2 regions of the Candidatus Clostridium stratigraminis genome follow, and region 2 is predicted to be linked to the other one. Evidence: predicted binding sites of a transcription regulator. Region 2 holds the regulator's gene; the other holds the start of a gene.

Region 1 (4,734 bases), on a different contig from region 2:
GCCTTCTCTATCGGTAGTAATATATATTTCAGAAATCTCACCGTCCTCGCGTCTATTGACGGTTGTATATACTTTCACATCTTCGATTTGAGCTGGATGAGTTGTTCCGTATCTTATCCCAGTAGGTTTATCCCTTTTAGAATAATGCCTTTCAGATTGAAACTCCTTCGCCTTTTGAAGAAGCTGTGAGTAAGTAAGGCTTTCTAAATTTACTTCTTCACTTTCTGAAAGAAGGTTAGTATTAAGCGGCTGAGCGGCCTTAGAGGAGTCTCTATAAAGAGTAATTCCTTTTATCCCCAGTTCCCAGGAAGTGAGAACTACTTCTTTAAAGTCATCCACAGAAGCATTTTTTGGAAGATTTACTGTCTTTGAAACAGCTCCTGAAATAAGTGGAGTTATAGCCGCAACCATAGCTACATGTCCCATAGGCTTAATATATCTATCTCCACTACCACATTTATTCGCTGTATCAAATATAGCTAAATGCTCCTCTTTTAGATGTGGAGCTCCTTCGATTTTACCATCTAAAATTCTCTCATATTCATAGCTATTTTCAAATACTGTCTCTTTTCTCAGAACATAATCTAAAATTTCCTCAATCTCTTCGCTTGAGTAGTTTAAGTTTTCTAGGGATATTTTAAGGCATGGATTTACTACTGTCATATATCCGCCGCCTACAAGCTTTTTATATACAATGTGGCTAAAGAAAGGCTCAATAGAGGTGGCAGTACAATCCATAGCAAATGAAATTGTGCCTGTAGGAGCAATTACCGAAACCTGAGCATTCCTATAACCATATTTATTTCCATATACTAAAGCATTTTGCCATATATTTTTTAAAGAATCACTTAATGAAGTTAGCTCTAAGCTTTTCAACATTTCATGGTTAACTTTTACGGGATTATAATTTAAACCTTCATAGTCAGAAGCTTCAGCACCGGCTACCCTTGCATGATTCCTAATAACTCTTAGCATATATTCCTTATTAATATCATATTTTCTAAATGGGCCTGCCTTTTCTGCCATTAATGAAGAAACATAATAGGAATGACCAGTCATAATTCCTATTAATGATGAAGCTATTGCCCTGCTTTCTTCAGAATTATAAGGAAATCCAAGCACCATAAAAAGTGCAGCTAAGTTAGACAAACCTAAACCTGTAGTTCTAAACATGTAAGTTTTTCTAGCTATGTCTTCAGTAGGAAATTGCCCCCAATGAATGGAAGCTTCAAGTGCAAGCTGAATTAACCCTACAAAATGTATGTATCCTTGGGTATCAAAACTTTTTGTTTCATGATCATAGAACTTAAATATATTTATGGATGCCAAGTTACAGGAGGTATCATCTAAAAAAGCATATTCGCCGCAAGGATTTGTGGAATTTATTCTATTATGTTTTGCGTTATAAAGTCCATCTTCACCAGCAGGACAAGTATGCCAAGCGTTAAAAGTATCATCGAATTGTGGAGCTGGGTCTGCGCAATGCCATGCGGAATTATTAAATTTATCCCAAAGCTCTTTAACTTTAATATTCCTATTGACCTTAGTGTCCATTCTGCCTTTTAGCTCAATTTCTTCATCTGGATTTAAATTTAACTCCTTAACCTTTTTCATAAATTCATCAGAAAATCTTATTGAATTATTACTGTTTTGTCCTGAAACAGTTTCGTAAGCTTCTCCGTCAATATCCATATCATAGCCCATTTTACCTAAGGCTCTAACCTTATCTTCTTCCTTTGCCTTCCAAGTAATAAAATCCATAACCTCAGGGTGATCAACATCAAGACAAACCATTTTTGCTGCTCTTCTAGTAGTGCCGCCAGATTTAATTGCTCCAGCATTTCTATCAAGGCCTTTTAGAAAGCTCATTAGTCCTGAAGAAACTCCGCCACCAGAAAGTTTTTCACCTTTTGCTCTAAGGGTTGAAAAGTTTGTTCCGGTTCCAGAACCTCCTTTAAAAAGTTTTGTTTCTGTAACAAATTGTTCAGAAATAGAATGTGCACCTAGAAGCTTATCTTCAATAGATACAATAAAACATGCTGAAGCCTGTGTCCGAGAATATGTATCTTCACATTCAACAACCTTATTTAAGGATTCATTGTAGTAATAGTTTCCTTGTTTATTACCCTTAATACCATATGCTAGTGAAAGTCCTGTATTAAACCATTGTGGAGAATTTGGGGCATACATCTGATTTAAGAGTCCAAAGACCATTTCGTCATAAAAAATACTTTTTTCATCCTCAGTTTCAATAATGCCTTCATCTACAAGTGCCTCAGCCCAAAAACTAACAAGCCTGTCAGCTACCATTTTCATACTGTTTTCATAACCTAAACTATTAGGAACTCCAGCTCTTCTAAAATATTTTGATGCAATTATATTACATGCATTTTGTGAATAGTCTTCGGGGAATTCTAGATCCTTCATATCTATAATTACCTTCGAAGTTTTATAATCTTTTAAAAATACATCAACATTTTTCCAATTAAATAGATCATATACTGTTTTAGTGCTATCATTTTCTAATTCTTTGGTATACACTCTTTTAAGTATTGAATTTAAATGAATTGGTTTTTTATCCTTTGATGTGCTGTCCATAGCTCAACCCCCAATATATAAATTACCTATATGTAGTAGTAAAAATGTTTAAATATACCATATATAGTGTCACTCTAATATTATAATTTATTTTATTATATAATTCAATAATATTATCGATATATATATTCTTATGATTATACCCTAGATAGTATATTTAAAATGAATGTAAAACTTTCTTCCAAGCTATATGATTCTATTTATAAGTTTTTTTAACAGCTCAATATTATTAAAATTATTAATAGCTTGAATAAATGGAAGGTTTATGAAATAATATTAACTATGAATACTGAAAAATAAATTTAGGGGGAATTTATATGGGAGTACTTAATAATTTAGGCTTAAGTGCACTATTTGGAATTTTAGGAATAGTAATAATGGCTATAGGATATATTATTTTCGACAAAATGATACCGCTTGACTTTAACAAAGAACTTGAAAAAAATAATGTAGCTGTGGCTATTGTCATAGCAGGTCTTTTAATCGGCATAGCAATAATAGTATCTAGAGTCGTTGCTGCATAGCAAAAATGGCTTCTACTTAAAAGGTAGAAGCTTTTTATTTTCTATATTTTATTGATTTTCTTACAATTAAGGATTTTCTTTTTTTTAGTGGTATGATAATTAGTATTACGAAATAAAGCGAGGATGAATTAATGAAACTCTTGAGACAATCTGCAATAATACTAGTTATGTGTTTATTGGGTGAGATGATTAATAAAATTTTTAATATACCTATTCCGGGAAATGTACTTGGGATGGTATTACTCTTAATTTTCCTTTTAACAGGAATAATTAAATTGACGCATATTGATAAAGTAAGTGATTTTTTACTGGATCATTTAGCTTTCTTCTTTGTACCTGCAGGTGTACAAATCCTAACAAGCCTTGATATACTAAGAGGAAACTTGATTTCAATTTTATTAATAATTTTTATTTCTACAGTAATAGTTTTGGTAGTAACAGGATTTACTGTACAAATTTTAATGGGAGGCTGCAGTAATGAAGGAAATAATTAGTACTCCCCTATTTGGCATTACCATTTCACTTATAGCTTATGAAATTGGAATTTATTTAAACAAGAAAACAAAATTAGCTGTCCTTAATCCTTTATTTGTAAGCCAAGCTCTAATAATATTGCTATTATTAACCGCTAATATAAAATTTGAAGATTACAATAAAGGAGGCCAGTTTATTTCCTTCTTCTTAGCACCAGCAACAGTAGTACTTGCAGTGCCGCTTTATAAAAAGATTAACGTGCTTAAATCAAACGCCCTGCCTATAATAGCAGGTATAACAATTGGCTCAACCTGTGGAATGCTATGTGTTATTTTTCTAGCAAAACTTTTTAATGTAAGCATTGCATTAAAGAGTTCTCTAGTGCCTAAATCAGTTACTACCCCAATAGGAGTTGCAATCTCCAGTCAGCTTAATGGCATACCATCTGTTACCGTTGCAGCAATTATAATTACAGGTATTTTTGGCGCAATAGCCGGGCCATTTATCTGTAAGATTTTCAAAATAAAAGATAAGGTTTCAATAGGAGTAGCAATTGGAACTGCCTCACACGCCCTAGGAACTACAAAGGCTGTAGAAATAGGTGAAACGGAAGGCGCTATGAGCAGTCTAGCTGTAGGAATTGCCGGACTTTTTACAGTTATAATAGCTCCCTTGTTAGTTAAGGTATTTGTTATGTTAAAATTATTTTAAACACTAAGCTCTCTTAATAATTGATACAGTTAATAGTTTATAAAAATTAAGAAAAGTATTTTTAAGCTAATTTAAATTTTATTGAATTCAGTTAAAATAAAGTGGTAAAATGAACTAAAATAAAATTATTTTGTATTGGAGGCAATTATGTTTAAATTAGATGTTTTAGATAAAATGAATACTGAACAAAAATATAAATATATGCTTATACTATTAGAAGGGCAATTAAGTTCAGAAAAGGACAACCTAGCTAACTTATGCAACGCTGGGGCAATTATTAAGGCTGTTATAGATAGATTGAATTGGGCTGGTTTTTATATTATGAGAAGTGATGAATTAATTCTTGGACCATTTCAAGGCCTTCCTGCTTGCAATAGGATTAAGCTAGGTAATGGAGTTTGCGGAACTGCCGCTTTAGAAAAAAAGG
Region 2 (4,734 bases):
TTAATAGGGGGTAAAAAATGTTCAGCATAAGAGTGATATTAAATAGGCTATTATCAAGATTAAAATTTCTAGCAAGGAATTTATATTATATTGGTGGAAATGATGCATTACCTCCGCCGCTTAGTAAGGAAGAAGAAGATAACTTAGTCCAAAGACTTGTAGCAGGAGACGAAACTATAAGATCAATTCTTATAGAAAGGAACCTAAGGTTAGTTGTTTATATAGCACGCAAATTTGAAAATACTGGGGTTAATGTTGAAGACTTAATTTCTGTTGGAACTATTGGGCTTATTAAAGCTGTAAATACCTTCGATCCAACTAAGAAAATTAAATTAGCCACCTATGGTTCACGATGTATAGAGAATGAGATACTTATGTATTTAAGAAGAAATAGCAAGGTTAAGGCTGAAATTTCTTTTTATGAACCATTAAATATTGATTGGGATGGAAATGAATTATTACTTTCAGATATATTAGGCACAGATAACGATTCAGTATATAATTTAATAGAAGATGAAGTTGATAAGCAGCTATTATTTGTAGCAATGAAAAAGTTAAATATAAGAGAAAAAGAAATAGTAGAATTAAGATTTGGCTTAAACGGAGAAACTGAGAAAACTCAAAAGGAAGTAGCTGATTTGCTTGGTATTTCACAATCTTATATATCTAGACTTGAAAAGAGAATTATAAAAAGATTAAAAAAAGAAATTAGTAAAATGGTATAAGCTTATCCAAGTATAAAAATTGCCTCTAAGGGAAATAATTAAAATGTTAGAATTCTAAAGGGGCTGATGACAGGATGATGATTAACAAAGTAGAAATTTGCGGTGTTAATACTGCCAAACTTCCAATTTTAAAGGAACCTGAAATGCGACAGTTACTACACAAAATGAAAGATGGAGATGAGCCTTCTAGAGAAAAATTTATAAAAGGTAACTTAAGATTAGTCCTAAGTGTCATACAAAGATTTAATAATCGCGGTGAAAATGTAGATGATTTATTTCAAGTAGGATGTATTGGATTAATAAAAGCTATTGATAATTTTGACCTTTCTCAAAATGTAAAATTTTCTACATATGCAGTTCCGATGATAATAGGAGAGATCAGACGTTATTTAAGAGATAATAACTCTATAAGGGTAAGCAGATCATTAAGAGACATAGCATATAGGGCTCTACAGGTTAGAGATAAGCTTATTACTGAAAATAATAAAGAACCTACTATTTCTCAAATAGCAAAAGAACTACAGGTTCCTAGAGAAGAAGTTGTTTTTGCATTAGATGCAATACAAGATCCAGTTTCACTATTTGAACCAATTTACCACGATGGCGGAGATGCGATTTATGTTATGGATCAAATAAGTGATAATAAAAACTTAGATGACAGTTGGCTTGAAAATATATCTATAAAGGAAGCTATGAAAAAATTAAACGATAGAGAAAAACTTATTCTTAATTTAAGATTCTTTGACGGCCGTACCCAAATGGAAGTAGCAGATGAAATAGGTATTTCTCAAGCACAAGTATCCAGGTTAGAAAAAACTGCATTAAGACATATGAGAAAGTATGTTTAAGAGCCTTAGGGCTCTTTTTTTATATGTATTTTAGGCAAGGCATAATTAAAGGAAAAAGAATTTTAGTATAAAGATCTTTATTTATTAAACATATAATTTAGTAATACTTCATATAATTTATAGATTTAGTTTAGACAAAGTAAAAATTTAATCTAGGACAACCTTTAATATAAAATAGGAGGATGCGTATGGAAGTTTCGATGTACTCTATAGTAAATTTAAGGAATATGGAAGTTATAGAAATAACCTCAGGGGCAAAACTAGGATTCATAAAGGATCTTAAAGTTGATTGCAGTGAGTTTAAAATTTTATCACTGCTTCTGCCTAATCAAAAGATATCGTGGTTTAGTAAAAATGATCTAATAGAAATACCTTGGGAAAAGGTTTTAAAGGTTGGAGTTGATGTTATATTAGTGGAAGCTTCAGATATAGTAATAAATAACAAAGAGTAGAAATTTTTCTTTAAACATTGTATAATTGACTTAACTGGCGATAAATAAAGGGTGTGAAAAAGTTGAAGTGTCCTTATTGTGGATTTGAAGAAAGTAAAGTAGTGGATTCCAGGTCCACTGAAGATGAATCAGCTATAAGAAGAAGAAGAGAATGTTTGAAATGTAATAAAAGATACACTACTTATGAGAAAATAGAGGATATTCCTATCCTTGTCATTAAGAAAGACTTAAGCAGAGATTATTTTGATAAATCCAAAATCGTTAATGGTATATTAAAGGCTTGCCAAAAAAGGCCTATATCCAGGAGTCAAATTGAAGCTATTGCAGATGATATTGAAAAACAGCTAAGCAACCAAATGCTTACAGAGGTAAAGTCCTCATTTATAGGTGAAATGATTATGGAAAGGCTTAAGGCAGTTGATGAAGTAGCCTATGTTAGATTTGCCTCGGTTTATAGACAATTTAAAGATATAAATACCTTTATGCAGGAAATCAAAAACTTGATGACAAGTAAAGAATAAATTTGAGACCAAGTTTCCTTATACATATAATTGTAGAAGGAACTTGGCCTTTTATGTTAATTCATGGTTAATATTTTTAATTTTATATTTATTTAATATAATTAAATGTTACAATTAAGTTGAGGTGAATAATTTTGGAGAAATATGAACTAAATAATTATGAATTTATTAAATATACCTATGGTAATGCAAATTTTATTTTCTCGACCTCTAAGAATAATTTGAATTTTAATGTTAATTTAGAGGAAGGCAAGTCTAATTTGATGATGCTAAAGCCTTTATTTAACTTAAATGAAATTAGTTATTTAAAACAAATTCACAGTAACCTTGTTTACAATTATGACGGAGAAATTCATCAAGGCGATGGGATTATAACAAATAGAAGAAATATTGGTATTGGAGTATTTACAGCAGATTGCGTACCAGTATTAATTTACGATAATGTTAATGAAGTGATAGCTGCAGTTCACAGCGGGTGGAAGGGAACCTTAAATGAAATTTGTTCTAATGCATTATCTAAGCTAAAGTCAGAATATGGCTCTAAAATGGAAAACCTTACAGCTGTTATTGGTCCTCATAATAGAGGCTGCTGCTATGAAATCGGCGAAGATTTAAAGTCACTATTTTCCGAAAAAGAATTATATAAGGATTTAGAAATAATAAAAGACAATAAGCTTAATCTTGAAAAATGTATTATTAGGCAGCTAGAGGCTAATGGAATGCAAAGTGAGAATATTATTACTACAAATGTTTGTACCTATTGTACAGGTGATTATAATATGTACTCATATAGAAAGCAAAAGGATGATTGTGGAAGAATGTTTTCATTTATTTATCTAACTTAAGTAAATTATATGGAGGTAAATGTCCTAAATGGACATTTACGAGGTAGAAGCCCTAAATGTGCTTCTACGGGTAGTCTAACCATGAATAATCGGCAAGCTAGACTAGCCAGTGTATCGAGCGGGAGCAAGTGAGCTTAATTGCTCAGTGTTCCGACTAAAAGGAGGAAAAGTTATGTCTGAATACAAAATTTTAGTGGTTGATGATGAAGAACATATTCAAGAGCTTCTTAAGTTCAACTTAGAAAGCAGCGGCTATAAGGTATACTGCTGCGGCAATGGGACAGAAGCATTAAAAATAGCAAGAAAGGAAAACCTAGATTTAATTCTACTAGACGTAATGCTTCCTGGAATTGATGGCTACGATGTCTGCAAGGAGGTGCGTAAAGACAACAGTATCTCAAATTTACCTATTATTATGATTACAGCTAAAAGTGAGGAACTTGACAAAATACTGGGTCTTGAGCTTGGTGCAGACGATTATTTAACAAAGCCCTTTTCAATTAGGGAGCTTCTTGCCAGGGTAAAGGCAGTGCTTAGAAGAACAACTATAATGCCGCTTGATAAGTCCTTTAGATTTGACAATATAATAGTAGACTTTGAAAAACATGAGGTTATAAAGGATGAAAACAGGGTGGATTTAACACTTAAAGAATTCGAAGTTTTGGAAATTTTAATTAAGAATAAGGGACGTGTAATTACTAGAGACTTTCTCTTAGATAAGGTTTGGGGCTATGAATATATTGGTGAAACAAGAACAGTTGATGTTCATATCAGGCATCTAAGGCAAAAAATTGAAGAAGACGATAAGAGCCCGAGATATATTGAAACCATTCGTGGAGTAGGATATAGATTTAATTTTGGTGACTAGCATGAAGAAAAAACTTTTGAGTTCAACCTTAGGGGTGCTTTTTCTAAGTGTTGTCATTTTGACAACACTATTTATATTAATTATTAATCACCAATATATAGAAACTATTAAAGAAAATCTAGCACAAAATAATAATCTAGTAATTAATTTAATAAAAACAGATAACCTTAAAAATAGAGAGGATTTCTTTAAAAACAATTTACATGATTTTGATATTAGAGTTACATATATAAATAAAGAAGGCAATGTTATATTTGATTCAGAAGCTGATTCAGAAACTATGAATAATCATAATGATAGGCCGGAAATAAAAGATGCAAGGGCAAATGGGGTTGGCTATAGTGATAGGTACAGTGTTTCCGTACATAGGAAAATGATCTATGCGGCAACTAGCTTCGATGATGGTTATATAATTAGAAGCTCTATGCCTGTTGCATTAGTTTATGGCTTTGAGAATAAATATATTAGATATTAT

Evidence for each region. Region 2 encodes NrdR, which represses ribonucleotide reductase genes. Its sites were predicted from a motif close to CACNANATNTNGTG; they were not measured.
Region 1: the regulator NrdR is predicted to act here: its motif matches at 2,654-2,667, upstream of ACJDUG_RS06265 (vitamin B12-dependent ribonucleotide reductase).

The regions. Positions count from the first base shown of each region.
Region 1 is NZ_JBJHZZ010000002.1:409,924-414,657, forward strand. It holds gene ACJDUG_RS06265 (vitamin B12-dependent ribonucleotide reductase) at 1-2,598, opposite strand, end outside; gene ACJDUG_RS06270 (DUF350 domain-containing protein) at 2,916-3,122, shown strand; gene ACJDUG_RS06275 (CidA/LrgA family protein) at 3,254-3,616, shown strand; gene ACJDUG_RS06280 (LrgB family protein) at 3,600-4,307, shown strand; gene ACJDUG_RS06285 (GAF domain-containing protein) at 4,455-4,734, shown strand, end outside.
Region 2 is NZ_JBJHZZ010000004.1:147,763-152,496, reverse strand. It holds gene sigE (RNA polymerase sporulation sigma factor SigE) at 18-725, shown strand; gene sigG (RNA polymerase sporulation sigma factor SigG) at 800-1,573, shown strand; gene ACJDUG_RS08825 (YlmC/YmxH family sporulation protein) at 1,762-2,025, shown strand; gene nrdR (transcriptional regulator NrdR) at 2,088-2,546, shown strand; gene pgeF (peptidoglycan editing factor PgeF) at 2,681-3,391, shown strand; gene ACJDUG_RS08810 (response regulator transcription factor) at 3,564-4,259, shown strand; gene pnpS (two-component system histidine kinase PnpS) at 4,261-4,734, shown strand, end outside.